Regions from separate parts of the Paenibacillus salivarius genome, predicted to be linked through region 4. Evidence: riboswitches for the same ligand, from Rfam matches in the RefSeq annotation. Region 4 holds a riboswitch; each other region holds the start of a gene.
What was found. Region 4 has a riboswitch for cyclic di-AMP ahead of ACSFXJ_RS05000 (hypothetical protein). Riboswitches for the same ligand answer to the same signal wherever they lie in the genome.
Positions count from the first base shown of each region.

Region 1: linked by a shared signal. The riboswitch ahead of ACSFXJ_RS14375 (hypothetical protein) and the one ahead of ACSFXJ_RS05000 (hypothetical protein) in region 4 are both predicted to bind cyclic di-AMP.
Region 2: linked by a shared signal. The riboswitch ahead of ACSFXJ_RS00140 (G5 domain-containing protein) and the one ahead of ACSFXJ_RS05000 (hypothetical protein) in region 4 are both predicted to bind cyclic di-AMP.
Region 3: linked by a shared signal. The riboswitch ahead of ACSFXJ_RS20890 (TrkH family potassium uptake protein) and the one ahead of ACSFXJ_RS05000 (hypothetical protein) in region 4 are both predicted to bind cyclic di-AMP.

Region 1 covers NZ_CP195592.1:3,169,530-3,176,777, reverse strand. Annotated here, with positions in the region: gene ACSFXJ_RS14380 (Ig-like domain-containing protein) at 1-1,440, opposite strand, end outside; cyclic di-AMP (ydaO/yuaA leader) riboswitch at 1,753-1,974, shown strand; cyclic di-AMP (ydaO/yuaA leader) riboswitch at 2,081-2,260, shown strand; gene ACSFXJ_RS14375 (hypothetical protein) at 2,357-2,776, shown strand; gene kdpF (K(+)-transporting ATPase subunit F) at 2,812-2,883, shown strand; gene kdpA (potassium-transporting ATPase subunit KdpA) at 2,912-4,591, shown strand; gene kdpB (potassium-transporting ATPase subunit KdpB) at 4,612-6,642, shown strand; gene kdpC (potassium-transporting ATPase subunit KdpC) at 6,703-7,248, shown strand, end outside.
Region 2 covers NZ_CP195592.1:25,210-32,457, reverse strand. Annotated here, with positions in the region: gene rsmA (16S rRNA (adenine(1518)-N(6)/adenine(1519)-N(6))-dimethyltransferase RsmA) at 1-542, opposite strand, end outside; gene rnmV (ribonuclease M5) at 545-1,105, opposite strand; gene tnpA (IS200/IS605 family transposase) at 1,290-1,763, opposite strand; gene ACSFXJ_RS00140 (G5 domain-containing protein) at 1,998-3,134, opposite strand; cyclic di-AMP (ydaO/yuaA leader) riboswitch at 3,395-3,606, opposite strand; gene ACSFXJ_RS00135 (TatD family hydrolase) at 3,797-4,567, opposite strand; gene ACSFXJ_RS00130 (HD domain-containing protein) at 4,584-5,870, opposite strand; gene ACSFXJ_RS00125 (AbrB/MazE/SpoVT family DNA-binding domain-containing protein) at 6,168-6,422, shown strand; gene rsmI (16S rRNA (cytidine(1402)-2'-O)-methyltransferase) at 6,529-7,248, opposite strand, start outside.
Region 3 covers NZ_CP195592.1:4,515,605-4,522,852, reverse strand. Annotated here, with positions in the region: gene uvrC (excinuclease ABC subunit UvrC) at 1-812, shown strand, start outside; gene ACSFXJ_RS20895 (CPBP family intramembrane glutamic endopeptidase) at 781-2,502, opposite strand; cyclic di-AMP (ydaO/yuaA leader) riboswitch at 2,789-2,949, shown strand; gene ACSFXJ_RS20890 (TrkH family potassium uptake protein) at 3,024-4,358, shown strand; gene ACSFXJ_RS20885 (potassium channel family protein) at 4,371-5,033, shown strand; gene ACSFXJ_RS20880 (cation:proton antiporter) at 5,105-6,346, shown strand; gene ACSFXJ_RS20875 (transcriptional regulator) at 6,965-7,248, shown strand, end outside.
Region 4 covers NZ_CP195592.1:1,090,669-1,097,916, forward strand. Annotated here, with positions in the region: gene ACSFXJ_RS04985 (VirB4-like conjugal transfer ATPase, CD1110 family) at 1-2,313, shown strand, start outside; gene ACSFXJ_RS04990 (aspartate kinase) at 2,515-3,768, opposite strand; gene ACSFXJ_RS04995 (Na-translocating system protein MpsC family protein) at 3,850-4,155, opposite strand; gene ACSFXJ_RS05000 (hypothetical protein) at 4,224-4,688, opposite strand; cyclic di-AMP (ydaO/yuaA leader) riboswitch at 4,802-4,960, opposite strand; gene ACSFXJ_RS05005 (response regulator) at 5,168-5,869, opposite strand; gene ACSFXJ_RS05010 (ATP-binding protein) at 5,856-7,248, opposite strand, start outside.

The DNA.
Region 1 (7,248 bases), 2.1 Mb from region 4:
CGAGCCCGGTTTGCCGATCGCGTTGGCATAATCGAGTTCGCCTTGTGCTTGAGGGATAATGCCAGGCCCACCCTCGGCGGTATCCCTATAATCCATGATCGAAATATAGTCGCTAATGTCTTGGACATGTTCCGAAAGCCATTTTGTTTGTCCGTTCCACGTAATGTCCTGTGCTGCATCGCTGCTGTCAAACCAGCGCGGAATAGCAGGGCCGAAGGGAAGATCGATGCCGGCGGTATCTCTGCGGTCGATCATTTTTTGCAGGATATCGAGATATTGAAGCTGGACGGATGGTTTTTCCGCTCTAAATTCCGGTAAAATATACGGCTCAATGTCCACGTTCACGCCGTCAAATTGTTCCGCTTCCGAAGAGGAAAGGTTGAAGTTGATTACTTTTTCGATTTCCCGGATCGCGTAGCCGTGGTAGGGCTCTAATGCACCGTAGTAGGGAGGAACCGTGCCTCCGGCAATGCATGCATGAACCTGATATCCATTGGCATGCGCCCAGCGGATGAAATCGCGGACCTTTCCGGGCTCGTCTTCAAGAATGTCCACGCCCTCGTAAGGGAAGACGCCGATATAGAAGGTCGTGATCGGATCGGAGCCGAACGTTTCGGTATCGTCGGCCATCTGTTGGAGCGCCGTTCTCGAACCGGGATTCAGGAACAAGTTGTAAGCTGCTTTTTCCCAGATCCACATGGCCCGGTCTTGATGCTCCAGTGTGATCGGCTCGGGTGCCCAATTCCCGGTATGTGCGTATACCGTCGTACTCCGCCCGATATTGCCGAACGTATCGATGGCGCGCGCTTCGATGCTCGATGTACGGCTGTCCAGGCGCTTGGCATCCCACTTGAACTGATAATGATTGCCCGTACGTTTGGCAGAGAGCCACGGTCCGCCGTTAATTCTCACTTCCACCTGATCGATCGCATTTTTGGAATCCACCTGAATTTTTACCGGAACCGATCCGTGAACCGTGGTACCGTCGTCCGGGTTCGTTATTTTCACGACAGGGAGGCTGGCTTCAGGGTTATCCACATAAACGGAAGTGGTTGCGGTAGTGATCCCGTAACGAGTCACACTTTGCAGTCCCCTGACGATGATTGAAACGTCTCCATCATATTTGGAAGTGTTCAGATCCGCGTACCAGTTGCCCTTTTCAAATCCGTCCGACTGCTCCACCACGGCCGGAATCTGCTCCGTGCCGTTGACAATCAGCTTGATGTCATAGATGTCGGAATATTGGCCCGTGACCCGCAGCCATCCCGGTGACACATACTCGCCGCTTTTCGGAGAATCCATCGTTAACTGGGATTCGGCGCGGACGGACGGAACCTGGATAAGGACAAACAACAGGAAGCCTAGAAACAATGCAGCAGAAAGCCATTTGAGTGTCGGGCGAACAAACCGATTCATCAAACTTTGATCAAAATTCGGCATAAATACCCCTCGCTTTCTGACGGATCGTACAGCGGCCCGCCTCCATATAATTGTAAACGTTTACATTTATTATTGTATCCGCAAGTTTTTTCTAAGGGCAATATCCTTTTATTGTCCTTTAATCGGATAAGCCGGGTCGAAATCTAGAAAATAAGAGTATAGTCGAGTTATCGCGAAAATGAGAGAGATTGTGATGAATGAAAACGCTGCTGATTCGTATATTCGTCAAATCCCCTTCTTTTTTTGCCGCCAGCATGACTTTACTCTGTTCGGAACTGGAGTTATGATTCAATCCATGAAATAAATAACAACCATTTCTGATCGCTGAATTTCCCGGTAGCGGGAAAGCGGGGGAACCGACGGCCATCCATTTAAAAGTGGCCGTATAGTTCGAATTTCAATTCCATGTGAGAGTGGGAGAGACCTTCGGACAGGGGTGAATCGCGTACGGAATCCATGGCTTCCGTACGGGTAGGGCGACTCTCACCGCCCGAATCCGACAGCTAACTTCGTAAGCGTGGATGGAGAGAGGATGGGTGAACTGCGAGCCGCACCAAAATTGGCCACAGGGGACCTCGGTATGCCTCCGTGGTCTTTTTATGGCCTAATATGAAAAAATGATTGAATTTCATGAAAAACAATGTCTCATTCGCTGAATTCTGCTTACGCAGAAACGGGGGAACCATCAACCTCCGTTTACCGGTTTTCGGACCGTTAAATCGGAGATTTCTTGGGGTGAATCGCCGGAATGTTTCCGGCGTAGGGCGACTCTCGCGTCCGAATCCGACAGCTAACCTCGTAAGCGTTATGGAGAGAGGCACCCGCCATAAGCTGATTTGGCCCGAACGCCATTTTTAAGCCGCGGAAAGGTACCCTCCTTTCCTGCGGCCTTTTTCGTTTGAAGGAGGAAATCAAGTTGGAAGAAGATTGCATCCTCGTCGCCGCGCCGAACAAATCGGCCCGTAATTTTACGCTGTTGCTTCTGGCAAAGGGACGGAAGGTTGTTTTAATCGTCAATAACAGGACCGAAGAGCTAAAGGCAGGGAAGCTGGGAGCCCAAAAAGTGATCCGTGTAAAGACGGATGATGAGAATACATGGCAGGCACCCGGGTATCCGATCGGGCGGGCGTTTATTTTTGAAACGAGTCTGGCCCTGACATGCAGGTATTTGAAGCTTTGCCGCATGTGGGCGGCCGGCCCGATTATCGTCATCACGCCCCAACAGGATCCGAGAATGATTTATAAGGGGCTGGGGGCCGACTTCATCATTCATTCCGCAAGCGGCGAGGTCGGATTTTTGGCAAATGGGCTTCCGGAAGCCGAACTTGAAAAATAGCAAACTGGAACCGAGGGAGGCAATAAACCGTGATTATGATCGGATTGATGGTTGTACTGGTATTTCTATATTTGATCTATGCTCTGATTCATCCCGAGAAGTTTTAACAAAGCCATCATATTGAGGGGGATCCCAATGGATTTTGTGCAAATGTTTGTCGTGATCGGCGTCATCTTACTGTTGGTGAAGCCGGTAGGCACTTATTTATATCATGTATTTTCGGGAGAACCGAACCGGACAGACAAGATTTTCGGCGGAACGGAGCGGCTGATATATAGGCTGATCGGTTTCAAAAACCTTGAAGGCATGAGCTGGAAAAAGTATGCGTTCAGTATGATTGCGGTGAACGTCGTACTGGCGGGAATCGGCTATTTGATATTGCGGCTTCAGAGTATTCTTCCCTTCAATCCGAACGGGATCGGAGCGATGGAGCCAACGCTTTCGTTCAACACGGTCATCAGCTTTATGACCAATACGAACTTGCAGCACTACAGCGGAGAGTCGGGATTGTCGTATTTTTCGCAAATGGCCGTCATTACGATGATGATGTTTACCTCGGCGGCGACCGGCTTGTCCGTGGCGATTGCCTTTATACGCGGGCTGACCCGGCGGGGGAGAACGGTCGGAAACTTCTTCGAAGATTTTACGAAAGCCCATATCCGGGTGTTTTTGCCTGCGGCGTTGCTGGTTACGCTGATCCTGGTGGCGTTGCAGGTTCCCCAGACATTGGAGCCGACACTTGCGATTCAAACGCTGGAAGGCAACGTGCAGCGCATCTCCGTGGGACCGGTTGCCTCGCTCGAGTCCATCAAGCATTTGGGAACGAACGGCGGAGGATTTTTCGGCGCCAACTCGGCGCATCCGTTCGAAAATCCGAACGGTCTTACGAATGCGATCGAAATATGGTCGATGTGGATTATGGGTGCGGCTTTGCCATACACTTTCGGTCTGTTCGCCAAAAACAAAAAGCAAGGCTGGGTGATATTCTCGGCCATGATGATTCTGTTCCTTGTCTTTCTTTCCACCGCATATTTCTCCGAAAAGGAGGGGAATCCGGCGATCAACGCGCTTGGTATCGACGCCTCGCAGGGCAGCATGGAAGGGAAAGAGGTAAGGTTCGGTATCGCGGGCTCCGCGCTGTTTACAACCGTGACCACGGCCGCTACGACAGGGACGGTCAACAATATGCATGATACGCTGACGCCGCTAGGCGGCCTTGTTCCGCTTGCGCAGATGATGCTGAACGTCGTGTTTGGCGGCAAAGGCGTGGGACTGATGAATATGTTGATGTACGCCGTTTTGGGCGTGTTCATATGCGGACTGATGGTCGGGCGGACGCCGGAATTTCTGGGCCGCAAGATTGAAGCGAAGGAAATAAAGCTCGTCGCGGTCGCGATCTTGGTACATCCGTTCATTATTTTGCTGCCGACGGCAATCAGCTTTATGACGAACCTGGGGCACGGCGCCATAACCAATCCCGGGTTTCACGGCTTGACCCAGGTGCTGTACGAATTTACTTCCTCCGCCGCGAATAACGGATCGGGATTCGAAGGATTGGCGGATAACACGCCGTTCTGGAATATCATGACCGGCCTGGTTATGCTGTTCGGACGCTATGTATCCATCATCGCCCTCTTGGGGGTTGCGGGTTCGCTCATGTCCAAAGAGCCCGTACCGGAAACGATCGGGACGCTGCGGACAGACAACCGTTTATTCGCCGGCATTCTGATCGGCACGGTGATGTTAATCGGCGCGCTTACGTTTTTGCCAGTCTTGGCCATGGGCCCAATCGCCGAGTTTTTAACTTTAGGATAAGCGAAAAGAGGGGTTGAATAATGACAAACAACCGAAAAACGATGCTGACCGGTCCGATTGTCCGTCATGCGGCACTGGATAGCCTGATTAAATTAAACCCTTTAACGATGATGAAAAATCCGGTTATGTTCGTCGTCGAATTGGGCATGATCCTTGTGCTTCTGCTGTTGTTGTTCCCGAATCTGTTCGGATCGGGCAACGGGTTCGGTTTCAATTTATCGGTTTTCCTGATTCTTCTTTTTACGGTGCTGTTCGCCAACTTTGCCGAAGCTCTTGCGGAGGGAAGGGGAAAGGCTCAGGCCGATTCGCTGAAAAAGTCGAAGCAAGAGGTAACGGCGAATAAGCTTGTCGGAGGATGCGTTCGTAATGTATCCTCCGCGGAGCTGCGAAAAGGAGACATCGTCGTCGTGGAGCAAGGCGAGATGATCCCCGGTGACGGAGAAGTTATCGAAGGGCTCGCCTCTGTGGACGAGTCCGCGATCACCGGGGAATCGGCCCCGGTCATCAAGGAAGCAGGCGGCGATTTCAGTTCGGTGACGGGAGGAACGTTGGTGGTGAGCGATCGGATCGTTGTCCGGATCATGAGCGATCCCGGCGAATCGTTCATTGACCGCATGATCTCGCTCGTCGAAGGGGCAAAGCGTCAGAAGACGCCGAACGAAATCGCGCTGAGCACGCTGCTTACCGTGCTGACGCTGATTTTCCTCATCGTCGTTGTCACCCTGAAGCCGATTGCCGATAAAATGGGCATTCCGCTTGAAATTCCGGTGTTGATCTCGCTGCTCGTCTGCCTGATCCCGACGACGATCGGCGGGCTGCTGTCCGCGATCGGGATCGCCGGAATGGACCGGGTCACCCGTTACAACGTAATCGCCATGTCCGGGAAAGCCGTCGAAGCGGCGGGCGACATCAATACGATGATTCTGGATAAAACGGGGACGATAACTTACGGCAACCGTATGGCATCCGAGTTGATCCCTGTCGGCGGCGTACATGTGCAGGAGCTTGCGGCCTGGGGAGCGATCGCCTCTCTCCATGACGAGACGCCGGAAGGAAGATCCGTCATGGAGTATGTTCGGGCGCGCGAAATGTCATGCGACGCAAGACTCGGTGAAGGCGGGGAACCCGTTCCGTTCCGGGCGGAAACCCGAATGAGCGGGATCGACTTAAAGGACGGACGCAAAGTTCGCAAAGGGGCTATTGACGCGATCCGGGGATGGGTGGTCTCGCAAGGGGGAGCCGTCCCTCCCGATTTGGAGGAGAAGGGAAACCGCGTGGCTTCGGAAGGCGGGACACCGCTTGCGGTGGCCGTTGACCACCGGGTTTTCGGGATCATTTATTTGAAGGATACGGTGAAACCGGGTATGAAGGAACGCTTTGAACAACTGCGCAAGATGGGCATCAAGACCATCATGTGTACGGGCGACAATCCCTTAACGGCGCAGACAATCGCTCGGGAAGCCGGCGTCGACGATTTCATCGCGGAGAGCAAACCGGAAGACAAAATTGCCGTCATCCGCCGTGAACAGGCACAGGGTAAATTGGTTGCCATGACCGGGGACGGAACGAACGACGCGCCGGCGCTGGCTCAAGCGGACGTCGGGCTGGCGATGAACAGCGGGACCGTGTCTGCCAAGGAAGCGGCCAATATGGTCGACCTGGATTCCGACCCGTCGAAGATCATCGAGGTCGTCGCCATCGGCAAGCAGTTGCTAATGACCCGGGGCGCACTGACCACGTTCAGCATCGCCAATGATATCGCCAAATATTTTGCTATTATTCCGGCGATGTTCATGGTGGCGATCCCCGAAATGGATTCGCTGAACGTCATGAGCCTCGGCTCCCCGTTGTCGGCGGTACTGTCTGCTTTAATTTTCAACGCGGTCATCATTCCGTTGCTGATTCCGCTTGCCATGCGCGGCGTAGCCTATAAACCGATGAGCTCTCAAAGATTGCTGTCCCGCAATTTGTTGATTTACGGGCTCGGCGGTGTCCTTGCGCCGTTTATCGGAATCAAGCTGATCGATCTGGTCGTTCATTTGTGGATTTAAAAAAATTGACCGGGTGCATCGTTGGCCCGAATTCATGTTTTCGGAAGGGAAGATATCCTTATGAATCAATTTCGGTCTCATTGCGTCAAAAGCCAATTGTGGTCGTCTTCTTTTATCTCGGTCTTTAGTTCCTCATTGCGGCTTAGCTTGCTTCTGATCGTCGTCTGCGGGATCGTTTACCCGCTCGTCAGTACGGGATTGGCACAACTGATGTTTCCCACTCAGGCCAATGGAAGTCTGTTGAAGAACGGCGAGGGGAAGGTTGTAGGCTCCGAGCTGATCGGCCAGTCCTTTACTGACCCGAGCCTGTTTCAGGGCCGCGTCTCCAGTATTGGATATCATGCCGAAGGGTCGGGCTCGAACAACTATGCGCCGTCCAATCCCGAGCTGATCAAGCGGATTCAAGCCTCGATCGGAGACTGGACCGCTAACAATTCCGAAGTGCCTCTCGGACTTCTGCCCATCGATTTGATCACGAATTCCGGATCGGGGCTTGACCCGCATATCACACCGAAAGCGGCTGAGGCACAAATCCCGCGGATCGGAAGCTTGACCGGCATCAGCGAGGAGAAGCTGCTCAGGCTTGTTGAGGAAGCGACGCAAGGA
Region 2 (7,248 bases), 1.1 Mb from region 4:
TGAACCGCGATACTCAAGCTTCCATAGTCTTTCCCGCCGGGGGCCGCGGCCATCCGTTCGGCGACCTCTTTTTGAATCATCACGACGATATTTTCCAGAGGTAACCCGGCCTCCAGCAGATTCATCAGAATCGGGGTCGTCACATAGTATGGCAGATTGGCCACGACGCTGACCGAGCTGCATTCCGCGAATTCGGACGCAAACAAAGCATGAAGATCAAGCTTCAGGACATCGCCATGAATGACTTTTACATGCGGATGGGGAGCCAACACTTCCTCCAGGATCGGCAGCAGTCGCTGGTCGATTTCGACGGCGGCTACGCGCCCCGCTTCCCGGGCCAGTTTCTCCGTCAATGCGCCGATCCCCGGACCGATCTCCAGCGCCCCCTTGGACTTGTCCAACCCGGCCGCTCCGACGATCTTGGCCAGAATGTTCTGGTCGATCAGAAAGTTTTGGCCAAGGCTCTTTTTAAACGAAAAACCGTGCCTCTCGATAATTTCCTTCGTCCGGCGCGGCGTAGACACATCTTCTCTTACTTCCACAGTTATTCGCCCCTTTCATTCTTGAGTTGGGCCAGTGCGTCGCAAAATTCCGCGCGGCTAATCCGGAAAATCCCAAGGCGCTTGTAAAACTGCTTGCCGTTGCAATATCCGATTCCGAGCCGTTCGCCCATAAAACGCCGGCGGGCTGCCGCATCCTCGTGCACGATCAGTCCGGCTTCCAGCAAGTCTTCCCACTCCACTTGCCTGAGGTCTTCTTCCGCTCCAGGGACGGCCTCGCTGCGGACGCGGGAAAGCGCCTCGCGAATCGCCTTTGGCGACGCATTCTCGACGCCGATATCGTCGCCCTTGGTGGCGTCGGCCTCACGCAGGAAAGCGTGCTTGCAGCCCGGCACGCGCTGGGCCACGATTTTACGGATCCGCTCCCCGGCATGATCGGGATCCGTGAAAATAATCACCCCGCGCCGCTCCATCGCCAGCTCAATTTTCCGCAGCGTCGTCTCGTTAATCGCCGAACCGCCGGTCTCAATGGTGTCGGCTTCCACCGCCCGCTTCACCGCGACGGTATCGTCCCGGCCTTCCACCACAATGACCTCTTTGATCATGCACTTCTCAACCTTCCCAACATTTATTAAAGTCATAATTACAATCATAACCACCCGTCCAACGGGTGGTTTGCTCTTGGGGTATAACCCCCTGTTGCCAAACTGCGCCTAAAGACGCTAGCCTGACAATAAAATTGTTCAGGCTCAGTGTTATTTGTCACTTTCACTTACCAGTTAAACTGGTTTACTTCTTCTTGCTGCTGTTCCTGCTGAAGGGATCTTCATACTCTTTCACGCTCAGTTTATCAATTGCTTGATCATGTGCTTCTTGCTCACGTATATATTTTGCGACGGTGGCCTCATTTAAGCCAACAGTACTGACGTAATATCCTTCCGCCCAAAATTTCCGATTCCCATACTTATACTTTAAGCTCGCGTGTTTCTCGAATATCATCAACGAGCTTTTTCCCTTCAGATATCCCATAAATGATGATACTGAGATTTTTGGGGGAATTGCTACTAACATATGTACATGATCCGGCATCATGTGGCCCTCTATTATCTCCACTCCCTTGTATTTACACAAACGCTTGAAAATCTCGATCAAGTCTTTTCTCACTTGATTATAAATTTCTTTCCGTCTATACTTCGGGGTGAACACAATGTGGTATTTGCACATCCACTTCGTGTGAGCTAGACTATAGCTCTTGTTTGCCATCTAAGACCATTCCTTTCATTATTGAGCCTGAACATCTCAATTTTATTGGAATGGTCTTGTTGGTCAAACCCTTGATCCCTCCACCCGCATAGCGGGTGGTTTTTTGTTTCGCACGCTTCGCGAGCTCAACTGGCTAAAGCCGCAACAAAAAGAAGAGGAATTCTCCTCTTCTTATCCGTGTCTTATTCATCATCCTAATATTATATCATTCCCTGCCCAAAGTAAACGCGGCGGTTAGTTGAGCTCCGGTTTGGTCGGTCCGATGACATATACGGTCCGCCCTTTCTTACGGCCGAAGTTCTCCGCCGATTTCAGGGAATCGTAATAAACGTCTATTTTATTGCCTTTGATGGCACCGCCGGTGTCCTCCGCTTTACGGAAGCCGATGCCCTCAATATAGACCCACCATCCCAAAGGAACGACGCTTTTGTCGACAGCGATCGTCCGGCCTTCCGTCACGCGGGTGCCGGAGGCGGTACGCGTGCCGATTCCGTCTTCCTCCGAGGAGTATGCGGTTAAGGTCACGTTTTTAAGTACTTTTTTATATTTAAACGAGACGCCGCCTTTCGTCGTCAGTCCGCTGATATTCACCGAATCTCCAGTACGGGAAATGCTTGCGGCTGCAACGGCTGTCGGTTTCTTCGTGCCTACGGCGACCACTTTCGGCGAGGCCTCCTTCTCGACCTCTTTGCCAAGCCAACGCTTGGACACGAAGACTCCGTCTTCATAAACTTTTTCGATATTATGCACGACAACACCCTCGCTGCCTTCGGAAACCACTTTGGTTTTACCTTTTAGCAACGACTCGTCAGAAGTCTTTACCACGGAAAATGGCACATTTTCTTTGGACTGTACCGTTTGTTTGGTCACTCGTACGATCTTGATGTCCAGATTTTCACTCACTTTGCTGTCCAGCGCAGGAGTAACTTTGTCGTCCTGGTTCAACGTAATCCCGAGTTCCTCGATGGTCTTCCGAATGCTGTCTTCTGTCGTGTAATGGATGGTTGTCTTACCGTCTACGCTGACTTGAACCGGAACCGCACGCTCAATGACGATCCGGTCACCGTCTTCAAGATTACTGTCGAGCGGACGCGACACTTCGTCCCCCCGGTTCAGTACGATGGACTGTTCGTCCAATACTTCATTGACCAGCGATTGGCGGGTTTCGATCGTTTGGCTCTCCCCGTCGACCACCAGATGAACTTTCTTGCTGCTTTGCCCGTAAACCCAAATCAGGATGATGAGAACTACCGCGATGGCTAACAAGCCTACAACCGCTGCTTGACGTAAATGTTCTTGTTTCCACCGCATTGCGTAAGACATGCTGGATGAGCGTGATTCATGGGTCTCCAATTTGCGGAAAATGCCCATTTCTTCCGTCCTCCTTCATAGTCCCGCCGTCTAGAACGATTTAGCTTGAATTTGACGTGACTACATTTCATTTTTACGAAATACGTTCTTCGTGACCCGTACTTCGCATCCTGCCCCAGTCTTCTCGGCATTGTCACCTCCTGTATACAACAGTATGATGACCCTACTACGTTTATTCAAAACAAAAGAAGCCTAAAGAAAGAGTAAGAGGCTCTCTTTCGTGGCTTCCGGATCGTCCTGATGTAATAGGATGCACGAGTTTGCCCTCTCATTGTACGCTTACGAGGTTAGCTGTCGGGTTAGGACGCGAGAGACCCGCCCTTTCTCAGTTCATTCGCTCATGGCGCAATGACCTCGAATTCACCCCAATGACCCAAGAAGAAATCAACCACAAACCGATTGGCCATTATGCCTGCCGGCTGCATTTGGTTCCCCCGTTCTCCGTTTGCCGGAGATTCAGCGAGACTGGTTCATGGAACCATGTAATCCTCCAAAATGATTACTGAAAAGATTCTATCCTGTTTCGATGCAGGTTGTAAAGGATCAATCAAGAACGTTTATTTTAATAAATGGTTAAAAAAATGTAATAAACTCGGTTCAGTTGGTTAAAATGCATTAATCTTTCTCGTTTGCTCCTTTTTTCATCGGTTTTCCTCCCGATTTCACCGAATTCCAAATCGTTCCAGCGCATTCCTGGTTGTAATTTCTGCCAGTTCCTCCACGGAAATCCCTTTTAATTCAGCCGCGGCTTCGGCAACCAACCGGACATGTCCGGTCTCGTTTCTCTTTCCACGAAATGGATGAGGTGTTAAATATGGGGCGTCCGTTTCGATCAGCAAACGGTCAAGCGGAGTCTTCGCCAAGACCTCTTTCGGTTGTTTTGCATTTTTAAACGTAATCGGTCCGCCAAACGACAAATGAAATCCCAAATCCAGACACATTTTGGCAATTTCCCAACTCCCCGAGTAAGAGTGCATAACCCCGCCGATTTCATCGGCCTTCTCTTCACGGAGAATGCGTACTACGTCTTCATGCGCATCGCGGTTATGGATGCAAATCGGCATTTTGAGCTCCCGCGCCAGACGGATTTGTTTGCGGAACACTTCATGTTGCACGTCTTTCGGGGACGTATCCCAATAATAATCAAGTCCGATTTCGCCAATCGCGACAACTTTCTCATGCTTGGCAAGTTCGGCAATCCAGTCCAAATCCTCTTCTTTCATTGTAATGGCGTCCTGCGGATGCCAGCCGACAGCGGCATATATAAAATCATAAGATTCCGCGAGCTTCATCGTAGTCGGGATAGTCTCACGGTTAAAACCGATATTGATCATCCGCGTTACCCCTTGATCCAGCGCACGCTGAAGCGCTTCCTCCCGATCGCCGTCAAATTGCGCCGCATCCATATGCGTATGTGTATCGAATAACTCCATTATGCATCCTCCCTAGCTATGACAAATCGAATAGTTTAGCGATTTCCTTCGGTAAACGGTCTTTGAAAGCCGCCAATTTATTATCCGGAAAGTACAAATGAAATCTTCCCCGGTGCAGCCCGCTGATCGAGCGCACGATGTCGGAAACTTCGGAAATTTCCCGAAGCCGTTCCTGCCGGTCGAGCAGCAGAATCTGCTTGTCCCGGGATTCGCCGTCCGGACGAAACACATCATAAGGCAGATCGGTCGGAAAATCAATTTCCAGATCGTAATCCGGATGGAGCCCCGCCGCCTTAAAAGCATGGCGAATCTCGTCAATCGTTTCCAGGTCGATTGCATCCGTTTCTACATATTTATACAGTTTTCTGTCTAAAAACCGGCCGCACAGATCGCTCAGTAATTCATCCGGTTCTTTACGCCATTGCATAAATGCGGTCTGCACCAACGCCTCGTCGAGCAGCTGATAATCCCTGACCGTCAAGTTGCCCCGAAATAGGCCCGGTAGCGGGTCCGGCAGGAAGGCGAATGAATGGCCTTCGGCGTAAAGCTCCTTGGCCCGCCGGAAAATTTGCCGCAAAATAATTTCCGAGCTGCGGGTTACCGGGTGAAAATAGATCTGCCAGTACATCTGATACCTGGACATCAGGTAGTCTTCCACCGCATGCATGCCTGATTCCTTTACGACAATTCTTCCCTGGAACGGACGCAGCATTCTCAAAATTCGGTCCATGTCGATCGTCCCGTAATTGACCCCGGTGAAATAGGCGTCACGCAGCAAATAATCCATCCGATCGGCGTCGAGCGGACTGGAAACAAGGTTTACGACAATCGGGTGCTCGTAATCCTTGCGGATGACGGCGGCCACCTTTTCGGGAAAGTCGGGGCTTACCTGGCGAAGGACCGTACCGACCTCCGTGTCACCCAGCAATATTTTGCAGGTCCAGTCTTCATGATGCATTTGAAATGCCTGCTCGATCGAATGCGAAAACGGACCGTGCCCCAGATCGTGAAGCAAAGCCGCGCAAAGAGCGACCATTCTTTCTTCTTTTGGCCAATCGGGGTAATTTGCCCGTTCAAATTGCGAAATAATTCGCCGGGTAATCTCATAAACTCCCAGCGAGTGGGAAAATCGGCTGTGCTCCGCCCCGTGAAAAGTCAAATAAGAGGTTCCCAATTGGCGGATTCTCCGGAGACGCTGAAATTCCGGCGTATTAATGAGAGACCAAATCAGTTCGTCTTGAACATGAACGTAGTTATGCACCGGATCTTTGAATACTTTTTCTTCTGAAAGCGGCATTCTCATTTTTCAAAAGCTCCTTTCTTGTATATTTGTGACTGAACCGGTTGGTTTGTGTCGAATGGTGTCGAACATTGTAATATCATGGTTTTCCAATATGTCGAACGCTGAAAAAGAGGTGATTATAGCATCATTTGCCGTTATGGCAAGCCCTATCAATATTTAAAATTAGAAATTTAAAAGAACTCTACCATAAATAGGTTGACTGTTATGGCAATGGTTGGTATCATAATTATCATAAAAGATAGAAGTTTGTCGAATAATGACACTTTTAATTTATAGCGAGAGGAGCTATTATCAGTTATGATGAAATCAACAGGTATTGTAAGAAAGGTAGACGAATTGGGTCGGGTCGTCATTCCGATCGAATTGCGCCGTACGCTCGGTATTGGAGAAAAGGATGCCCTTGAAATCTATGTCGACGGTGAACGGATCATGCTGAAGAAATATGAGCCTGCTTGCATCTTCTGCGGCAACGCCGAGAATGTCACATACTTCAAAGGCAAAATTATTTGCCAGGAATGTCTCACTGAGCTTCCTACCCCTGTGACAAATTAAGATTTATAGTATATAATAGATTTATTGAAAACTGTTAATTCTAACCTTTTTCATATCTCCTTGGTGCCTTCCAGGCTTGAACCCGGCCTGTGAAGGCCCCTTTTTTTTACTCCTCTAGTAATTTCTTGTAAATATCCCTTTTGGATACCCCCCGGTCGGCGGCGGCTTTCTTCATAGCTTCCTTACGGGAAATCCCCTCTTGCTCCTCATAGTGACTCACATGATCTTCTATGGATAGCTGCTGCCACCAGGCATCCTTCTTTTCCTTCACCTCGTCCGGGTTAGCCCCGGAAACCACAATCACATACTCTCCGAGCGGCGGATGCTCCTCAAGCCATTGCAGGCACTCGCTTACTAAACCTCTCGCCATTTCCTCATAACGTTTAGTCAATTCGCGGGCCAATACGACGGAACGATCCCCAAGCGCACCGAGCAGCGCCTCCAAGGTTTTAACCAGCCTATGGGGAGATTCGTACAATAACAGGGTGTGTTCTTCGTCTTGCAGCGAATGGAGCAAGCTGTCCCGCTCCTTGTTGTCACGCGGTAAAAATCCGACGAATTGAAAACGCTCCGTAGGCAGTCCGGAGACAATGAGCGCGGACAAGGCCGCATTCGCGCCAGGGATTGGAATCACCGATATTCCCGCCTCGAGCGCCAGCTTCACCAGATCGCTCCCAGGATCGGAAATGGCCGGGAGACCGGCATCGCTAACCAAGGCCAAATTTTTTCCTTCTATTATAAGGCGAATTAATTCGGGGCCGCTTGCCGCCTTGTTATGTTCATGATAGCTGAGAAGTTTCCCTGGCGTTATTTCAAAATGGCTCAG
Region 3 (7,248 bases), 2.2 Mb from region 4:
AAACGCTCGTGCCGCAACGCGGGTTGAAGAAACAGATGATCAAAATGGCGGAAGACAATGCAAAGGTCGCTTTGGAAGAGAAGTTCCGCCTTATCGAGCGGGATGAGGAGCGGACGCGCGGGGCCGCCGAAAATTTGGGGCGGGCGATCGGGCTTCCGGCCGTTTCGCGGATCGAAGCGTTCGATAACTCCAACATTCAGGGTGCGAATCCCGTGTCCGCGATGGTCGTGTTTATCGACGGGAAACCGGCCAAGAAGGAGTACCGGAAATACAAAGTCCGGACCGTCGAGGGTCCGGACGATTACGAAACGATGCGGGAAGTCATCCGCCGCAGATACGAACGCGTGCTGAAGGAGGACCTTCCGAAGCCGGACCTGATTATCGTCGACGGCGGCAAGGGCCAAATTTCCGCGGCGATCGACGTGCTTGAAAACGAGCTCGGCCTCTATATTCCGGTCGGCGGGCTCGTCAAGGACGCCAAGCACCGCACGGCGCAGCTGATGGTGGGCGATCCGCCGGAACCGGTGCGCCTGGCGCGGGACAGCCAAGAGTTCTACCTGCTTCAGCGCATCCAGGACGAGGTGCACCGGTTTGCGATTTCGTTCCACCGGGAACAGCGGGGCAAATCGATGGTGGCTTCGCGTCTGGACGCGATCCCGGGCATCGGCGAGAAACGCCGCAAGGCGCTGCTCAAGCATTTCGGATCGCTGAAAAAAATAAAAGAGGCCTCCGTCGAAGACTTCCGGCCTCTTTCCATCGGCGATAAGCTCGCCAAACAAATTATAGATGCCCTTCAGGATGAGGAGTCGTGAACAACGGCTCCTCTTTTTGCGTTCTTTGCAGCGGCGGCCGTTCCTTGCCCGGAGGATTAAACAGGTAAATGACATAGGCAACGATGGCAGGCAGCACGATATAGAACACCCCTGCGGCAATATTCACCGTTCCGCCCATAAACATCAAGCTTAGCGACATCAGAATGCTGTCAAAGATGACGTGGGAGAACATCGCGGCCATAAAGCCGTATCTTAGGAAAATGTAGCTGAACAATAGGCCGATGAACAATAGTTCGACCGGACGGGTGTAAAACGGATAGATCGGGTACAGCGTATGTCCGAGCGCCCAGATCAACGTCGTGATAACGCAGGCTACGAACGTACTCCGGAACATTTTTTTCAGCATCGGAATGCCGAACAGCCGGTATACGGCTTCTTCCCCGATCCCGGCCATCCAAGCCGCTAACGGGAATAACAGCGGATAAAGCATATTATACGGCGATTGGGAAGCATCCGTGGTCGACCAGCTCTGAATGGTGTTATCAAGCACGAGGTAAATGACCGACTGCACGCCCAACAGGATGAGCGCCCAAGCGTATCCGTCCGCCATCGAAGCCAGAACATGGCGTCCGTAGCCCGGCTCTTTGGCGCGTGCCCATAATGCGATCCCCTGCTTGCGCCACAGTCCGTCTCCGCCGACCAGAGAGAAATAGACCGATGCGGCCATAATTAATGTAATAATGCCTTGGACGATGAACGTGAAAATCAGCACGGGAAGGTCGATTCCTTCTTTTTCAAAGTAAGGCAGCATATTAAAGGCGAAGAACATCGAAATGACGAAATAGACGGAAGCAAGAAAGATCCCGCGTTTGAACGACGTGTGAACCTTTGTCAATGCACTGTAGACGATGGCAAGAATGCCGAGCACGAAGGTCAGCAACCCGTAGCCCAGATAAGTGAGCCAGCTGGCGATGGTCGTCTGTTTGTCTACATAGTCGGTATATTCTTGCGGAACCGTAAATGTGCTCTCGATCCCGGAAACCCGATCGCCGTAAAAGCTGACCAGAACCTCCGCCTGAGATTTTCCGATTTCATAATCGGTAATCGTCAGGTAAATCCCCTCCGGCGATTCGTCGACCATAAATTGAACATCGTCTTGAAAACCGAGTGCCTTTAAGTACGGTTGCGCCGCATCCATCTTTTCCTCCCAGCTCATCATGCTTTCCGCGGGCTCCAAGGCGCCGGTACCGTTTTTCGTATCTTCCAGAAGGTCGATAAGGCTGTTTCCGGTTGTCTGTTTTTCCTCGAAGCCGACGACGGCCCCGGATTTCATATGTACATCGACCGTCAGCGCCCCCAGCCCGTTCCCCGGCTGATCAAAACGGACTTGGAACACATCCGTAGGAAATTGTTTATCGAATTTTTTTAAATAATCCCCCATCAGATCCTCGCGGGTCAAATAACCGTAAAGATCGGACCGGGACTCGTAAGTGATCAACGGATCTTCAAGAGCGCCTGAAAATCCCAGCGTATTTTTGGCAAATTGACGGGCGTGCTCGGCGGCTTGATCGGTAGTTATCACCTGGGTCGATTGCTCAAGCTGCTGAGATTCCGAGTCGGAATTAGGGACGATCTGACAAAGGATAAATACCACTACGCTGATGGCGGCAAGTACCCATAATGTTCCGGTTTTCATCCTCCATGCTTGCGGTTTTGGTTCGGATTGCATGCAAAAACTCCTTTATTTGTTTTTTTGAATCAGTATGATTTCTGGACGCTTTTGTCAAAGTAAAGATAACACAGGGCGGGATACTTCGCTAGGGAACAGAGGTTTTCCGTGAAAAGTCGAAATAACTACGGCAAAAACAAGCATGGCTCTGATAACGGAATACCTTGCGGCAGGATTCAGCGCATTTAAGTTATTATGGGGTTTTTTCAACCTAATAAACCTTTGTGGCGGAGCGGAATAAAGCTTATAATCCATTTGACGAAAATGAAATGAAAACAATTGAAACTAAATAGGATGGCCGAATTTCCAAAGAAAACGGGGGAACCGATTTTTAGGGGTGAATTTCGTTTGTTTCACGGGTCAGGTGCCTGGTGAACAAACGAATAGGGCAGGCCGCGCAAGCCCGAATCCGTCAGCTAACCTCGTAGGCCTTTGCAGCAGGGACCAATCAAAAGCATTGGATTTCCAGTGCTTTTTTTCTTTGTTCTTTTTTGGCCCATTTTAGTGTGAGGTGAAACGTATTGTTATCGAAATGGCTCAAATTTTCGCCGCCACAAATCCTCGTACTGGGCTTTGCGGCAATCATTCTGGTGGGGTCGCTACTCCTGATGCTGCCGATTTCAAGCACGACCGGCGAGACGCTTCCGTTTATCGACGCCTTTTTTACGGCGACGTCGGCGACATGCGTTACGGGACTCGTTGTGGTCGATACGGGAACCTATTTTTCCGTCTTCGGCCAGATCGTCATCATGCTGCTTATCCAGGTTGGCGGTCTCGGCTTCATGACGATGGCCACCCTGTTCGCGCTTGTGTTCAAACGCAAAATTTCGCTGAAGGACCGGCTGATCCTGCAGGAGGCGATGAACCAGAGCTCGATGGAAGGGATCGTTCGGCTGATCAAAAAGGTGCTGATCTATTCCTTGGTGATCGAAAGCTGCGCCGCTTTGCTGTTCGCCATCCGCTGGGCGTTTGACATGCCGTTGGGGCGCGCCGTGTATTTCGGGATTTTTCACGGGGTCTCGATGTTCAATAATGCCGGCTTCGACTTGTTTGGCGAGTATCGCAGCCTCACCGGCTATGTCGATGATCCGATCGTAAACTTCGTGGCGATGTTCCTGATCGTATCGGGGGGGATCGGCTTTATCGTTCTGTCCGATTTGATCGAGTTCCGCAAACGCCGCAAGCTGTCGCTGCATTCCAAAGTGGTGCTTTCGATGACGTCGGCTTTGATTTTGATCGGCGCGGTCGTGGTTTTTGTATTTGAGTTTACGAATCCGAAATCCTTGGAGCCGCTGAATTGGAGCGGTAAAATATGGAGCTCGTTCTTTCAGTCGGTCACGCCGCGGACGGCAGGGGCCAACACGCTGGATATCGGCACTCTCCGACAAGCGACCCAGTTCTTCATGATCATCCTGATGTTTATCGGGGCATCGCCGAGCTCCACCGGGGGCGGGATCAAGACGACGACCTTTACGATTCTGATCGGGGCGGTAATCTCCATGATTCGGGGGCGGTCGGATCTCGTGCTTTTCCGGTACCGGCTCGTGCAGGAACGGATCTTCAAGGCGGTAACGATTACGATGCTTGCCTTGTTTCTCGTCATTGCGGTGGCAATGATATTGTCCACCACGGAGGATGCAAATTTCCTGAGCATATTATTTGAAACGACCTCCGCTTTCGGTACCGTGGGACTCACGATGGGTTTGACCGGAAAGCTGACGGTTATAGGCAAAATCATTATCAGCTTCACCATGTTTGCCGGACGGCTTGGCCCTCTGACGCTGGCCTATGCGCTTGGGCCGAAGAAGGGTAAAGAATTATATAAACATCCCGAAGGCAAAATGATTATAGGATAAGGGGAAAATGAGATGAAAACACAGCAGTTTGTAGTGATCGGGCTTGGGCGCTTCGGTTCCAGTCTGGCGCTTGAGCTGATGGACCTCGGATACGAGGTTCTGGGAATTGACCGCGACGAGGAAGTGGTCGATGAATGGGAAGACCGGCTGACGCATGCCGTCGTGGCCGATGCGACCGATGAAGAGGTTTTGAAATCGCTGGGCGTGCGAAATTTTGACTGCGGGATCGTCGCGATCGGGGACGATATCCAGATGAGCATCCTTAGCGCCATCCTGCTTAAGGATCTAGGCATCAAGACGGTCGTGGCCAAGGCGATCTCGGTCCTGCACGGGCGGGCCTTGGAGAAGCTTGGCGTTGACCGGGTGATTTTCCCGGAAAGGGATATGGGAATCCGCGTGGCCCATCAGCTCGTAACACCGAATCTGCTGGATTACATCGAACTTTCCAAGGAATACAGCATCGTGGAAATGAACGTGCCGGCTTGCCTGAACGGAAAAAATGTGGGCGAACTCAATCCCCGTACGCGTTTCGGCTGCAGCATCGTGGCGATTCACCGGGAGAACGGCGTCATTATTGCGCCAACGGCGATGGATCATTTGGAGCTTGGCGATATCATGGTCATTATCGGCGCCAAGAAAAATATCGAGGAATTCGAAGCTATCGTTAATGAGTAGTTCAGGCTATTATTATTTTTTTGAATATTGATCTATTGGGCAGTGCGATCCCGCAGTGGAGTGTGACGGACATGGAATCGGCCGCAACGGAAGCGATTCGGCATTTTCTTATTCTCGTTTTATTTGTGATCAGTATAGGTATGGTCTCGGGGAAGTTGGCCTCCTGGCTGAAGCTGCCTGACGTCGCCGTGTTTATCGCGGTGGGGATGCTGCTCGGCCCGGGGCTGAAGCTGATTCATGAATCGAGCGGGTCTTTGATCAATCAGCTTATTTTGACTGTGGGATCCGCATTGATCTTGTTTGACGGCGGGAGAAATTTGAAGCTCGGCGGACTGAAAAAAGTATGGATCACGCTCTCCCTGCTCAGCGTTCCCGGCGTCATCATATCGGTGCTGGCGGTTGGCATCGGCGTTCACTATCTGTTCGGCGTCGACTGGGTGTTTGCATTCCTGGCGGCAGCAGTCATTGCCTCGACCGACCCGGCGTCGATCATACCGGTGTTCAAGCAGGTAAAAATCAAGGAACGCGTCCGGGAAACGGTCGAAAGCGAATCGGCGTTCAACGATGCGACGGGCTCTATTCTTACCTTTGCTTTGTTGGCGGCGGTTGCCGGCGGCGGGGAGCTGAATTTCGCCGTCATGACCTGGGATTTCCTGAAAACCGCGGTCGGCGGGATTTTGATCGGCCTGCTCATCTCGGGCGTTCTCACCTATTTGGCAGGGCATGCGCGGCACGGCATTTTCCGGGAGTATACTACGATCGTTATGCTCGTCTGCGCATTGTCCAGCTATTTGATCGCCGATCTGGCGCATGTCAGCGGATTTATGGCGACTTTTGTGGCCGGGGTGATCTGGGGCAATGCGGAAGCGTTCAACCTTTCTATGGAAGAAAAGCAACTCGAAGTCGGATCGTTTGCGGAAAATACGACGGTCATCATGCGGATGCTGATCTTCGTCCTGCTGGGCAGCCAGGTGAATTTCGGCACGCTCGGGCACTACCTCTGGCAAAGTTTGGGCGCCGTACTCCTGCTGATGTTCGTCGCGCGTCCGCTGACCGTGCTGTTATGCGCTTTGCCGGACCGCAAAGTCAAGTGGAGCTGGCGCGAGCTGCTTTTTATGTGCTGGGTCCGCGAAACCGGCGTCATTCCGGCCGCGCTATCCGGCATGATCGTCGGGATGGGCATCGCCCATGCGGAGATCATCTCCGCGATCACGTTTATGGCGATCGTGCTGACGATCGTCATCCAGGCGAGCACCACCGCATGGGTGGCGCGGAAGCTCGGCCTGGAAGTGGAGAGCGTGGAGGGCGGTTGAGGATTGGAGGCGGGGATGGCTTTTCCGCGGAGTGTGGCAGGTGCCATGGTCCGCTTCTATGCCCGCTTCAGTGGTGTTGAGAGATGTGCCATGGCCCGCTCCCGCGGTGTTGAGAGATGTGCCATGGCCCGCTCCCGCGGTGTTGAGAGATGTGCCATGGCCCGCTCCCGCGGTGTTGCGAGATGTGCCGTGGTCCGCTCCCGAGGTGTTGAGAGATGTGCCATGGCCCGCTCCTGCAGTATTGAGATATATACCGCCGCTTACGGAACTGTGAGACCTTATTCGCCGAAAAAAGGGCGTTTTTGAATGCTAACGGAACTCAGCGACGCTATTGACTATGAATAGCGGAAAATTGACGTCTGTATAGGCGAATAGAGGCAGTGAGTTCCGTTAGGATGCGTATATTGCCCCTTTTTTTCAAAATAAGGTCTCTCAGTTCCGTTATATTCAAAATCGGGATCAGGGGACCGGACGATATTCCGGCTAAACTCCGAATTCTCGCTTGATCCGGGGCAAATCACAATGCTATACTCAAGCAAACGGTCATGAAGCACATGCCGCTTTGATACTTAAATGTATCGAAGCGGCTTTTTTATTTTTAGAGAAGGAGTGGGTTTCATGTTTAATAAAGAATATGAGATGTGGATCCAAAAGCAAATTGAACAGGAAAAAAACCATCGAAGAAGGGAACTGTTACAAAAGGGACTCAGCCATGGAACTGTGGAGTTTTTGCGTTCGATCTGGTATCCCGTTGTTCGTAACTTCGATCATTTGTATCCGGAATGGGAGGTGCGCGATTTCAATAACGGATTCCGCTATCTCGATCTGGCCTTTTTGCCGGGGGATGCCAGGGGAGATATCGAAATTCAGGATTATCGGTCGCATGCCAGAGATTTGGACAC
Region 4 (7,248 bases):
AGACGCATCATCAAGCAGGACAAGGAACGATTTGTTATCCCGAAAGGCGTTCAGCAAGTCATCCCGATTCGCGCCCTTTGGCCGGACGGGATTTTTTTTGTCGGCAACAAGTTCTCCAAATCGTATCGGTTCGAGGACATCAACTACGCCGTAGCGTCCAGGGAAGACAAGGAAGCGATGTTTTTGTCTTATTCCGAGCTGCTCAATTCCTTTGACAGCGGAGCGACCACGAAGATCACGATCCATAACCGGCGTATGAATCGGACCGATTTTGAAAGCTCGATTCTGATTCCGCTTCGGCAAGACCATCTTGATGTGTACCGGCAAGAGTACAACGAGATGTTGCTCGCAAAGGCCATCGGCGCGAACGGAACGATTCAGGAAAAGTACGTTACCATTTCTGTCGCCAAGAAAAATGTGGAGGAAGCCCGCCAATACTTCGCGAGGGTCGGAACCGAATTGATGTCGCATTTTTCCCGTCTCGGTTCCAAATGTATCGAACTGGATGCAACCGACCGTCTGCGCATTTTCCATGATTTCTTTCGGATTGGCGAGGAAGCGGATTTTCGTTTCCATCTGTCCGAAACAATGCGCAAGGGGCATGATTTCAAGGATTACATTTGCCCGGATACGTTCGAGTTTGAAAAAGATCATTTTCGGATGGGCAACTTTTTTGGCCGCGTCATCTTTCTGCGGGAATACGCCAGCTATATTAAGGACAGCATGGTGTCCGAGCTTTGCGACCTGAACCGGAATTTGCTGCTGTCGCTGGATATCATCCCGATTCCGACCGACGAGGCCGTTCGTGAGGTGGAGAGCCGTTTGCTCGGCGTGGAGACAAACATTACCAACTGGCAGCGGCGACAAAACCGGAACAACAATTTTTCTGCCGTGGTCCCTTACGATATGGAGCAGCAACGCAAGGAGAGCAAAGAATTTCTGAACGACTTGACCACCCGCGACCAGCGGATGATGTTCGGCCTGCTGACGATGGTCCATATCGCGGACAGCAAGGAGCAGCTCGACAGCGATACGGAGGCGCTGCTCACAACCGCCCGCAAGCATTTGTGCCAGTTTTCCACGCTTACCTACCAGCAAATGGACGGTCTGAATACGGTGCTCCCCTACGGCTTGCGGAAGGTTCACGCTTTGCGGACGTTAACGACGGAAAGCACGGCTGTCTTTATTCCGTTTCGGGCGCAGGAAATCGTGCATCCGGGCGGCATTTACTACGGACAAAATGTGATCAGCAAAAACATGATTATTGCCAACCGCAAGCAACTGTTGAACGGAAACAGCTTTATCCTCGGCGTATCCGGTTCCGGCAAAAGCTTTACCGCGAAACGGGAAATCGTCAACCAGATGCTGGCCAGCGACGACGATATTATTTTGATCGACCCGGAACGGGAATACTCCGCACTGGTGAACGCATTGGGCGGCGAGACGATTCATATATCCGCCACTTCGCCCAACCATATCAATGCGATGGATATGAATCGTCAATATGGCGATGGAGCCAATCCGATCATTCTCAAATCGGAATTCGTCCTCTCGTTATGCGAGCAGTTGATTGGCGAATATCAACTGGGAGCGAAGGAAAAGTCGCTCATTGACCGCTGCACCGCCAGCGTGTACAGGAAGTATTTGCAGAGCAACTATAAGGGGCAGCCGCCGACGCTTCAGGACTTTCGCGCGGAGCTGCTCAAGCAATCGGAGCCGGAAGCGCAGGACATCGCGCTTGCGATTGAACTTTTTACTTCTGGCAGTTTGAATACGTTCGCCAAGCCGACCAATGTCAATGTCCATAACCGGCTCATCTGCTACGACATTCTCGACTTGGGCAAACAGCTCCTCCCGATTGGCATGCTTGTTGTTTTGGACAGCATCCTGAATCGGATTACACAAAATCGGGTTAAAGGCAAAAATACGTTTATCATTATTGACGAAATCTATCTTTTGTTTCAGCATGAATACAGCGCCAACTTTCTGTTCACGCTTTGGAAGCGCGTCCGAAAGTATGGCGCTTTTTGTACGGGAATTACGCAAAACGTGGATGATTTGCTGCAAAGCCATACGGCCCGGACTATGCTGGCGAACAGCGAATTTATCGTCATGCTGAATCAGGCCAGCACCGATCGGATGGAGCTTGCCGGGCTTCTCAATATTTCGGACCTGCAACTCTCCTATATTACCAATGTTGACGCCGGGAATGGATTGATGAAGGTAGGCAGTTCCCTTGTGCCGTTTACCGACAAGTTCCCGCGGAACACGAAACTGTATCGCCTGATGACGACGAAGCCTGGGGATCATTAACAAACAACAGTAAGCGATTGGTCTTAACCGAGAACAATCGCTTACTTTTTTAAATTGTTTTTCATTTTCCGGTTTAAACACTCTTGTAAAACTCACTGCCAATGGTGCTACTCTTTCTAAGTGGTTTAGGTTTTCGAATGTACCGCTAATTTCTAGTGTTAATTGAACTAAGATACAGCGTGTTTTTCCGTTGAGTAACATTCATTCATTACTTACGTCCGTTACAAAGACATATTCGTGCTCGTCGAGTCCAAACACGGTATGCAGGGATCGAATAACTTCATGGAGCCTTCTCCCTTCGATTACGCACGAAATTTTAATTTCAGACGTGCTGACCGTGTAAATGCTAACGCCGGTTTCGGCAATGGTATGAAACATCGTCGCTGCCAGACCAGGGGAACTGACATTTCCCGCCCCGACGATAGATACTTTCACCAAATCGGAGTGGGTTTCCAAGTTTTTGAAACCAACATCTGCCTGGATGTGATAAAGCACACTTTTTGCCTTCTCCAGATCGGCGAGGCTAACGGTAAAGGACAGGTCAGCCTTGCCATTCCTTATTCCGCCTTGAACGATAAGATCGACATCAATGTCGTCATTCGCAAGCGAATTAAAAACCGCAGCGAGTCGGCTTGGGTTTGTAGGCATATCCAATAAGCTTACATGCGCAATAGGCTTGTCGAACGCGATGCCACGAACCACGATTCCTTGTTCCATATCCGTTTCCTCCTTTACTTGCGTACCTTCATGGTTCGTAAAGCTGGATCGAACGACCAACTTCACTTTATTTTGTTTGGCACATTCCACCGCACGGGGGTGAAGAACCGCCGCTCCGAGATGAGCCATTTCCAACATTTCGTCGTAAGAGATTTCCTTCAGTTTTCTGGCCTGCTTGACGATGCGCGGATCGGTTGAATAAACACCGTCCACATCCGTGTATATTTCGCACAAATCTGCCCGGATCGCTGCTGCAAGCGCGACAGCCGTCGTGTCGGAGCCCCCGCGTCCAAGCGTCGTAATCTCGCCATTCTCTGTCACTCCTTGGAAACCGGCTATAATGACAATGCGCCCCTGATTTAGCGCATTCATTATTCGATCTGCCTGAATGTCGATAATCCGTGCCTTCCCGTGGTTGGCTTCTGTACGAATGCCGGCTTGCCAGCCGGTTAAAGAGACCGCTTGTTCGCCCAGGGCGTGCAGCGCCATCGACAACAGGGCAACCGAAACTTGTTCTCCTGTACTGAGCAGCATGTCCATTTCACGCGCTGAAGGGGTTGCCTCCGCGATTTCTTTGGACAACTCGATCAAATCGTCCGTCGTATCTCCCATTGCGGAGACCACCACGACGCACTGATGGCCTTCCTGCCTTCGGTCCGCTATCCGACGCGCAACGCGCTTTATCCGTTTGGCGTCGCCTACGGAACTGCCGCCATATTTCATCACCAATAATGACAACATTATCTCTCCCGATTATGAATTCGAATACTGTTCCACTTAACTGACGGACAGGCCTTGGAATAAAACGTCTCTTCAAACCTAATCATGCATATACTTGTGCTCGATATCGCAATCCAGATGAATCAGCTCCATTTTTTCCCCGGTGCCGATGCAAATGTCGGATTGAATGGAAGTGACGCGGCAACCGACAATTGCAGCCACTTTAGGTTTCAACAGCGCTTGCAATCGGTCGCGATCCATTTCGACTATCGTCTGATGAATGCTTCTGCCGCGTATGGTATGGACAGAGATGGAATGCTCAATTGTTGGAGTTCCTTTGGCAATGATCACGATATGGTTTTTAATGACTCTTACTTCCACCTCCTGCGGATGTTCACCGATCATTGCAAGTAGGCCTCTTTCAGTTGATTTACAAGCTCCTGCATCATGCATTTCTCCTTTCCGTTACGAGATCAGAATGAGACGTAAGATTCGGCATGTTCCATGATATATTGTTGTTTTATCGGAAAATCACCGTGATGTGGCAAAAGAAAAGGGGTCTCGAGAGTGGATGACAAGTCCATCAACGCCGATTCGGCCAACTCTTTTCGAATCCTTCCCCAATTCTCTTCTTTACCCTGTAGCAATTGAAAGGCTTGGGCAATGTTAAGACCTTTCAGATTCATATATACGGATGCCCATCCGACGAGGTCGAACGGTTTTTTCGTATTAGGCAATCGGTATTCTCCCCAACCGCTAAACCCGTTGCCGGATAGTTTCAGATATCCGCACACGCTACCTTTTTCGTTTTCGAAAAATAAACGCCGGGTCAACTCTTGATCGAAGCGAAATACTTCGATGGAACGGATTCTCTCCTCATACCGAAAACCGGGCGATTCAAGACCCGGCAGTGGATCCGCTTCTTGCACGTGTAACATGCTTGCCACTCTCCCTAAATGTTTTTTTGGGTACGACAAAAAGCCCGAAGAGCAGAGAAACGAAGCTCTCGGGCAGTCTGTTGTCAGTCCATCAGACAAACGCAGCTCGGATACGGTTCTCTCTCAATGCGCTTACGAGGTTAGCTGTCGGGTTAGGGCTTGAGAGTACCCTTTCCAAGTGCCAAGCAGACAAGGAATTCACCCCGTGAAACCATTTAATGGCTTCTGTTGGTTCCCCCGTTTCCCCTTAGGGAATTCAGCGATTCAAATGAATTTGAAGTTGTTTATAGAGATCATACGCTTTTTGCAAGACAATGTAAAAGCCGAATCCAACGCCTATTTTTGATTTTTAGCCTTTTCTCGTGCGCGAAAACGGATGCATCGGACAAAAACTTACGGAGACGGCAATATTTCTACACGAAGGTCCCGTTCTTACGTTTTTGAACGGAGGATGGACGTAGCCGAGGTAAGCGACTCTGTTACTCCCTGGACAGGAAGCGATAGCCGATCCCCGGCTCCGTCAGAATGAACTTGGGCCGAGTCGAGTCTTCCTCGAGTTTTTTGCGTAGATGTCCGATGTACACCCGCAAATAATGGCTGTCGGTCTCATTGTGGTGGCTGCCCCATACTTGTTGGAGCAGCTGACGCTGCGTGACTACTTTCCCGGCGTTGGAGGCGAGAATTTTCAACAGATCGTATTCTGTTGGGGTCAACTTGATCCGTTCTCCCTTCAACTCCACGCTTCGCTGTGCCAGGTCGATGGTCAGCTCGCCGATCTGGAGGATGGGCTCATTCGACGATTTGGCTACGTGCCGCAGCGCAACACGCATTCGAGCGACGAGCTCTCCCATCCCGAACGGCTTGGTTACATAATCATCGGCGCCGCTGTCGAGCGCGACGATTTTATCTTCCTCCCTGTCTTTTGCCGTCAGCACAATGATCGGCGAATTTGACCATTCCCGGATGCGGCCGAGCACTTCCATGCCGGATATGCCCGGCAACCCGAGATCAAGTATGATCAAGTCCGGCAACATCAAGGATGCCTGTTGGAGGCCCTCCTCTCCTGTCGAGGCTTCGTAGATGGCATATTGATGGGCTTGCAGGGTTACCTTCAGAAGCTTTCGAATTTGGGGTTCATCATCGATGATCAAAATGCGAGCCCCATGTTCATTCATGGTCATGATTCGTGGTTCCCCTTTCTTCAGCTGCTGCAAGCAAGTCGTCTTGCTTGTTTAAGGGAAGGGTTATCGTTACAATGGTCCCTCGCGGTTCCTTCGGCTGCGCCGATATCGTTCCTTCATGAAGCTCGACGATTCCTTTGCATATGGCAAGTCCCAATCCCGTACCGGTTATTTGCTTCGCAGCGGTTGAACGGTAAAACTTTTCGAATATCCGATCGTATTCGTCCTCGTTCAGTCCAATCCCCGTATCGGAGACCGAGATGACAACGCCTGCTTCCCCGGTTTTCACTGACAGGACGATTTCACTATAATCCGGACTGTATTTGATCGCATTGCTCACGACATTGACCAACATTTGCTCTAGCAATACTTCGTCACCCAGGACCATAATGGGCCCGTCATCCGGCAACTCGGTGCGCAGCTTGCGATGTTGTTGAAAGTCTTTGACCTGAGATAACGTGACGCCGATCAAGTCCTCCACATCGCACCAGTTTTTCCTGAGGCGCAGCATCCCGCTCTCCAGCTGCACCATGCTGAGCAGATTCGTCACTAGGCGATTCATACGAAGGGCGTCGTCACGAATCGTGACAAGAAGCTCCATTCGATCCTCTGCAGAGAAAATATGCCCGCCCTCGATCAGACCGGTTGCCGAGCCGATGATGGTTGCCAAAGGGGTGCGTAGTTCATGGGAGACCGAATCCAAAATTGCAGTACGAAGGCGTTCCGACTCTGCTGTTAGATGAGCAATTCGGGCTTCCTCCGCCAGCCTGAGGCGAGCGATTGCGCTGGCCGCCAAGCCTCCGAGAGCCTCGAAGAGCCGCTTTTGCTCGGTTGTGATCCCGGTTCGCGCTTCATTCGGATAGAGCGCGATGATACCATATGTGCGGTCTTCGGTCCGAAGCGGAATAAAATAACCCGGAGATTCGTTCAAACGCGAAATTTCCATTCCGGCCGTCTCGACGTGCTCAAACACTCGCTTTGCGATAGACATTTCCGTATTCTCTTGCCTGCAGTCAGGAAGATCGGCAGACTCATGGGCAAGTTTCAGGGTATTCTGGTCATCCGCCAAATAGATCGCGATTTCTGTGTCAAGGGTCTGCGAAACTTGTCGGGAAAAATTGTCCAGCATGGAATGGATGTCCGCGATCGCGCTCATCTGCTTGCTAAGCGCGTACAACGCAGCTGTGTGAGCTTCCCTTTGCTTGGAAAAGAGGACCTGCTGCTTCAGCTTGGCCGCTAGGCTGGCCGTTAATGCTGCCACCGCCAAATAGACGCCAAATGAAACCAGATAGCGCAAGTCTGATACGGTAAAGCTCAGTACAGGAGGCACGAAGAAGAAATCAAAGGCTAAGACACCCAGGATCGCCGCGTAGAAAGCA